DNA from 3 places in the Micromonospora matsumotoense genome. Region 1 is predicted to be linked to each of the others. Evidence: riboswitches for the same ligand, from Rfam matches in the RefSeq annotation. Region 1 holds a riboswitch; each other region holds the start of a gene.
What was found. Region 1 has a riboswitch for cyclic di-AMP ahead of ACQP1S_RS24250 (coiled-coil domain-containing protein). Riboswitches for the same ligand answer to the same signal wherever they lie in the genome.
Positions count from the first base shown of each region.

Region 2: it holds a riboswitch for cyclic di-AMP, as region 1 does, so the genes downstream of both, ACQP1S_RS09900 (C39 family peptidase) here and ACQP1S_RS24250 (coiled-coil domain-containing protein) in region 1, are expected to answer to the same signal.
Region 3: it holds a riboswitch for cyclic di-AMP, as region 1 does, so the genes downstream of both, ACQP1S_RS03115 (coiled-coil domain-containing protein) here and ACQP1S_RS24250 (coiled-coil domain-containing protein) in region 1, are expected to answer to the same signal.

Region 1 is NZ_CP192025.1:5,739,805-5,742,064, forward strand. It holds gene ACQP1S_RS24240 (HelD family protein) at 1-89, shown strand, start outside; gene ACQP1S_RS24245 (cation diffusion facilitator family transporter) at 206-1,120, shown strand; cyclic di-AMP (ydaO/yuaA leader) riboswitch at 1,317-1,448, shown strand; gene ACQP1S_RS24250 (coiled-coil domain-containing protein) at 1,453-2,260, shown strand, end outside.
Region 2 is NZ_CP192025.1:2,226,313-2,228,572, reverse strand. It holds gene ACQP1S_RS09900 (C39 family peptidase) at 1-803, opposite strand, end outside; cyclic di-AMP (ydaO/yuaA leader) riboswitch at 1,067-1,210, opposite strand; gene ACQP1S_RS09895 (hypothetical protein) at 1,572-2,260, opposite strand, start outside.
Region 3 is NZ_CP192025.1:638,468-640,727, reverse strand. It holds gene ACQP1S_RS03120 (YibE/F family protein) at 1-613, shown strand, start outside; cyclic di-AMP (ydaO/yuaA leader) riboswitch at 780-911, shown strand; gene ACQP1S_RS03115 (coiled-coil domain-containing protein) at 915-1,940, shown strand; gene ACQP1S_RS03110 (carbonic anhydrase) at 2,080-2,260, opposite strand, start outside.

The sequences.
Region 1 (2,260 bases):
GGGCCGATCCGGGCTCCGGGGTGCGGACGCTCTATGTGGCGTTGTCCCGGGCCACCCAGCGTCTCACCACCGTCGAACCCACGGGCTGACCCGCCGACATCCGACCGACCCGACCGACCTGGCCGAAGGCCCGACCGTCAGTTGCATACATAGCGATGTGAGCATAGATTGGACCGGGTTCGCAGCGGCGACGGAAGGTGTGGACGTGGGCGCAGGTCATGACCACAGCGCGACGATCAGCAACGCCGCGCACCGGCACCGCGGCCGACTCTGGGCGGCGTTCGGGCTGCTCACCGTGTTCATGGCGGTCGAGGCGGTGGCCGCGTTCGGCACCGGCTCACTGGCCCTGCTCTCCGACGCCGGGCACATGTTCACCGACGTCCTCGGCATCGGAATGGCCCTGGCGGCGATCACCGCCACCCAGCGGGCCGCCCGGGACCCGCAGCGCACCTTCGGCCTCTACCGGCTGGAGGTGCTCGCCGCACTCGCCAACGCCGTCCTGCTCAGCGGGGTGGCGGTCTACGTGCTGATCGAGGCGGTCCGCCGCTTCGGTGAGCCACCCGAGGTGCTGGCCGGCCCGATGCTGGTGGTGGCGGTGCTCGGCCTGCTCGCCAACCTCGTCGCGTTCGGCCTGCTGCGCGAGGGCGCCAAGGAGAGCATCAACCTGCGCGGGGCGTACCTGGAGGTGGTCGGCGACCTGCTCGGCTCCCTCGGCGTGATCGTGGCGGCGCTGCTGATCGCCGGCACCGGCTGGTGGTGGGCCGACCCGGTGGTCGCCGTGGCGATCGGCATGTTCATCCTGCCCCGCACCTGGCGACTCGGGCGGGCGGCGGTGCGCATCCTGGTCCAGGCCGCCCCGGAGCATCTCCCGGTGACCGCCGTACACGACCGGTTGACCGCCGTGCCCGGCGTCGCCGAGGTGCACGACCTGCACGTCTGGACGCTCACCTCCGGCATGGACGTCGCCTCGGCCCACCTCACCCTGGCCGGCGACGCCGAGGTCGGCACCGTGCTCGCCGCCGCCCGGGGGGCCCTGCGGGACGACTTCCACATCGAGCACGCCACCCTTCAGATCGAGCCCGGAGCCAGCCCCGGCACCTGCGGCCCGGCCCACTGGTGACCCCGGTCGCGTCCCGGCGGAGACCGGAACGCGCTCACTTCCCGGGACACCGGACCGAAGATCGTTAGCAATTTGTGCCGTTTGGCCCTTTTAGTAGTATTCACTCTCGTACCCTCAGTCACGAGGTAGGCAGCTGTCCCACGCGTACCGGTAGGCTCGGCTCCGGCCTCCGCCAGGCGGCGCCCACCGGCGCCGGCAGTGGCCGCCGCCTAATCGCCCACCAGGGCGAACCGGGGAACCATGTTCCTGGGGTGCATCCGCGTCAGCGGTAGGGATCTTCCGTCCCGAACCCGTCAGCTAACCCGGTCGGCGGCTGACGGAAGGACATTCGCATGCACGTACGCACCACCACGCGACTACTGGCCGCAGTCGTCACGGCGCTCGCCCTGGGCGTGTCGTCCGCGCCGTTCACACCGGCCGTCGCCGCGCCCACCACCCGGCTCGTCGCCCCCGGCGACGACGAGGAGGGCGGTACCCCGGCGCTGCGCGACCAGCTCGACGCGGCCAGCAAGGGGTGGATCGGCGCGAAGGCCGCCCTGGAGCGTTCCACCAAGCGCCAGCAGGAGTTGGACGGCCAGCTCAAGACCATCGAGGCAGAGTTGGTCGTGCAGACCGGCAAGGTCGGCGAGATCGCCGGTGCGGCCTACCGCACCGGCCGCCTCGGACCGATGTCCGCCCTGCTCAACAGCAGCAGCCCCGGCGGCTTCATGGACCGCGCGTCGGCGCTGGAGACGGTCGCGGCCCGGGAGGACCAGGAACTGCGCAAGATGATCGACACCCGGGACCAGGCCACCCGGACCCGGGCCGCCGTGAGCCGGGAGATCACCGAACAGCGCAAGCAGGTCGCCACCATGGGCAAGCGCAAGGATCAGGCCGAACGCGCACTGGCGGTGGCCGCCGCCGACAAGCCGACCCCCGCCTCCACCGACTCCGGCAGCTCGGACGGCACGTCCAGCAGCAACGCCAAGGGGTCGCCCCGCAACTCTGACGGTTCCTGGCCGTCCGAGTCGTGCAGCGTCAACGACCCGACCCCGGCCAACGGCTGCATCACCCCCCGCACCCTCAACGCCCTCCAGCAGGCCAAGGCGGCCGGTTTCACCCGGTACGTCTCCTGCCACCGGCCCAGCGGTTCCGGTGAGC
Region 2 (2,260 bases), 3.5 Mb from region 1:
GGCAGCGACGGGTCCGCCGAGTCGGCGATCCGCACGGTACGGCCGTTGTCCCCGTAGCCCACCGCGGCGACATAGTGGCCGCCGGGGAAGGAGTGCCAGCCGCCGTCGAGATCGGTGACGTCCCCGGCCACGTTCGCGACCACGGCCCGCTTGTCGGCGACCGCCGCGACCACGTCGGCCCGGAGCCGCTCGATCTGCGCGTCGCTCGGGGTGCCGGCGAACATCCGGGTCCGGTACGGGTCACCCTTCACCACGGCGTTGAGCACCCGGGTGGTGTCCTCGGCCGAGTTGGTGCCCATCTCGGTGGTGCCGAGCTGGGCGGCGAGGTCGTCCTGGCCGCGCTCGATGCCGGCCGCGCTGAGCGCGTTACGCACCGCCGCCGGGCCGCAGTAGTAGTAGGTGATCTGGGCCTGGTAGTCGTAGCGCAGGACCTTGGACGACGGCGGCTTCGGGGCCGCCCTGCGGGTCAGGTCCGGGTCGGCGGTGGCCCTGACCTTCGCCCTGGTGATGCGGGGCGACTGCGTCGGGCTCGCCGCCGGGGTGGCCGTGGGGGTGGCCGACGGACTGGCCGACGGGCTGGCCGGAGCGGGGGCGGCGACCCGGGCCTGGGCGCGGCTCGCGACGTCGTCGAGGCGGGGGGCGGACTCGGCGGTACGCCGCTGATCGGTCGGGGCGTCGTCGACGCCGGCGGCCAGCGCGGCGGCGCCGGTGGCCAGGACGAGAACCGCCGCCGAGCCGACGATCATCTGGTACGGGCGCTGGGTGCTCAAACGGCGTAGCTGTCGCTTCATGTGGTGCGTCACGGGGTGTTCCTCCACGGGGCGAGGCGGCCGGGCACACCGGACCGGCACGCGGCACAGACGCCACGCGCGGATCGGGTGTTCAGCCGCTCGTTCGGCAGGGACCGTCCGACGGGGGGCCGGGCGGATCGGTGGGGGCCGCCCGACGGCGATCGGGCAGCGGGGCGGACAGCCGGGTCAGCGCGTCAGGCGCGACGGTCCGGCGGCACCCCGGCACCGAGGTGGAGGGACTACCGAAGGGGTGGGGTCATGCTGCACGAGGAGGGAACTCCTTCCGCTGCCGCCGACCGGGTTAGCTGACGGATTCGGGCGGGAAGATCGCCCTACCCCGGGCCGTGGCCCGGAGATTCACCCCAGTGGTGCATGTGGGTCCCCGGTTCGTGACTCGCACGATTGAGCGGGTCGGCGCGGCGTCGCCTTCTTGCGATCGGAAACCGCACCGGACCGCAGCGACACTACTGGCCGGTTTCCCCCTCGCCAAGCCCGTTGAGCTGCGCAAACATGGGCCGGACGAGTCAATTTCGGGGCACTCGGGCACTGACCCGCCACGGGTGGGACGGCCGGAGCGCCCGGGCCCGTCCAGGCGACAACCGGACGGCCGGGCACCGACCACCGATGATCGGCGCAGTCGATGTGACCGACTGTGACCAGGTGTCCGGTTCCCACCCGCAGTGACGGCACCCACAACCCTCAGATAACAATTCAGTCCCGCTGACCCGCTGACCGGGTCCGACGTCGCCAACCGGCGGCCGGCCGGCCGGAAGTGCCGGGTCAGCCGACCCGGGCCGGACGCCAGCGGGTGGCGGGGGCCGGGCGGGTGGCGGACGTCGCCGGGCGGGGCAGCGGGACCCGGGTCGGCCGCCACCGTTGCGCCGCCGCGTGCGCCTCGGCAGCCAGCGACCGGGCCGCCTCGGCGGCCAGTTCGGCGTCCCGCCACGCCGCCCGTTCCCGCCCGGCCGCGGCCCGGTACGCCGTACGCCGGTCCTCGCGGACCGCGCGGGCCAGCATCACCTCGTGCTCGACCGGGTGCCGACGCGGGTCCCAACCGTCGCGGTGCGCGAAGACGTCCCGCAGCCGCTCCACCGACAACTCGCCCCGCCAGTGCGCCGCCACGGCCTCCTGGTGCAGCCACCGCTCCCGACCGGCGTACTCGGTGGGGGTGCGGGGGGTACGCGGGCTGGGCAGCGCACCGGCACCGGCGAACCGGCGGGCCAGCGTCTCCGCCTCGTCGTACGCCTGCCAGGCCCGTTCCACGGCGTCGTGGGCCGCCAGCCAGGCGGTGCGGTGGCGGCGGGCCGTCTGGGCGGCCCCGGAGGCGGCGACGGCCACCTCCTCGGCGTAGCGGCGCAGGTCGGCGACCGGGGGTGGGGCGTCGGATGCCGGCGCGGCGGCGATGGCATCGGCCGGTTGGTCCCGCTCGGGCCGGGCCACCAGGATGGTGATCCCGGTCAGCGCCAGGA
Region 3 (2,260 bases), 2.3 Mb from region 1:
CGCCACCCACCTGACCGGGTACGGCAGCGAGGAGGCCACCACGCTGTCGATGTACCAGCGTGACGTGGACCTGCACGGCCTGCTGCTGGCCGGGATCATCATCGGTTCGCTCGGCGTCCTGGACGATGTCACGGTCACCCAGTCGGCCACCGTCACCGAGCTGGCGCACGCCAATCCGGGGTTGTCCCGGTTGCAGCTCTACCGGGCGGCGACCCGGGTCGGTCGGGCGCACATCGCCTCCACGGTCAACACGATCGTGCTGGCGTACGCGGGGGCCTCGCTGCCGTTGCTGCTCCTGCTGACCGCCGACAGTCGACCGGTGGGCCAGATCCTCACCAGCGAGTTCCTGGCCCAGGAGATCGTCCGCAGCGCGGTGGCGACCCTGGGCCTGGTGGCGGCGGTGCCGCTGACCACCGGGTTGGCCGCACTGGTCACCACCGCCGGGCGCGGTCCCGCCGACGCCGACGCCACCGGGCCGACGCCCACCCCACGGCCCGCCCCCGACCGCGCCGAGGCGCTGGAGGCGCTGAGCGCGCCCCGGCACGGCGAACCGTCCACCCCGGCCCCCGCACGGTGGCCAGACCCGGAAAGGAGCACGGACCCCGCATGGTGACACTGCGCTGCGTGACCGGAGGCGAGGTCGCGATTGTCGGCCGCATCACTGGTCACCCGTTGTTATCGGAAAAATACGCATTTTGCCGGGTTGTGACCGTAGATCCCCGGTACGACTCTCGGGTAACCTCGCTGCCGGTCACCGCCGAAGGCGCCCACCGGAGCCAGCGGTACCACCGCCCAATCGCCGTACGGCGAGCCGGGGAACCGAGCACCTGGGGTGAATCCGCGCCAGCGGTAGGGGCCACTTCCGTCCCGAACCCGTCAGCTAACCCGGTCGGCGGTCGACGGAAGGGACAACTGTGACGGCACCCCTACGCCACTGGTGGACTCCGGTGGTGGCCGTACTCGCCGCCCTGGCGATCGTCGCCGGGCCGGCCGCCGCCCCCGCGGCGGCCGCACCCACCCCGCCCACCCCCTCGGGGCACGAGGAGGACGACGAGCCGAAGCTGCTCACCGACGTCATCGAGGCGACCAACCGGGAGTACTCGGCGGCGAAGAGCCGGCTGGAGAAGTCCAAGAAGCGCCAACTCGAGTACGCCATCGAGGTGGAGAAGGCGGAGCAGGAGTTGGCGGCGCTGGCCCCGCAGGTCACCGAGATCGCCGCCCAGTCGTACCGGACGGGTCGGGTCGGCGCGGTCGCCGCACTGCTGGAGAGCGACGCCCCGGACACCTTCGTCCGGCGGGCCGCCGCCCTGGACGAGCTGAACATGGTCAACGCCGGCAAGCTGGCCGAGGTCAACAAGGTCAAGGCGCGGGCCGAACAGGCCAAGCTCGCCGTCGACACCGAGGTCCGTGAGCAGCAGAAGCAGACCAACCTGATGGCCAAGAAGAAGACCGAGGCCGACAAGGCGCTGGCCCTGGTCGGCGGGCGGGGCTTCACCGGTGGCCTGGTCGACGCGACGTCCCCGGTGGCCCGCATCGCCCCGGGCCAGACCGCCGACGGCGAATGGCGCGGCGAGTCGTGCAGCGAGAACGACCCCACCACGTCCGGCTGCGTCACACCGCGCACGCTGCACATGTACAAGGAGGTCAAGCGGGCCGGCTTCAGCCGGTTCGTCGGCTGCTACCGCCCCGGCGGGCCGTGGGAGCACCCCAAGGGCAAGGCGTGCGACTGGTCGTTGCAGAAGAGCGGCTTCAGCCCGTGGCACAACAACGACACCCGGATGTACGGCAACAACCTGGCCGCGTTCCTGATCCGCAACGCGGACCGGTTGGGCATCTACTACGTGATCTGGAACCGGCAGATCTGGTTCCCGGCCAACGGCTGGAGTTCGTACTCCGGACCGTCCAACCACACCGACCACGTCCACGTGTCGTTGCTGTAGCCGGACATGATCGACACGGTGGCGTCGCTGATGCGGTATCCGAGACCCCTGAACACCGCATCATCGCCACCGGCGAGTTGATCGCGCACCACGCGAAGGCCGCCCGGTCCAGCCGGGCGGCCTTCGTCGTGACCAGGTCTCAGCCGGCGACGGTCGCCGGCTCGCCGGTCGCCGGGACAGCGGACCCGACCGGCCCGGCGTCGACGCCCGCCAGCGCCCCAACGGCACCGGCCGTCGGCCCGGCAGGCCCGGACACCGCGGCGGTGAGCGTGGGCGCCTCGGCTGCCGGAGCGTGGGCCGGGGCCACCTGGCGGACCTCA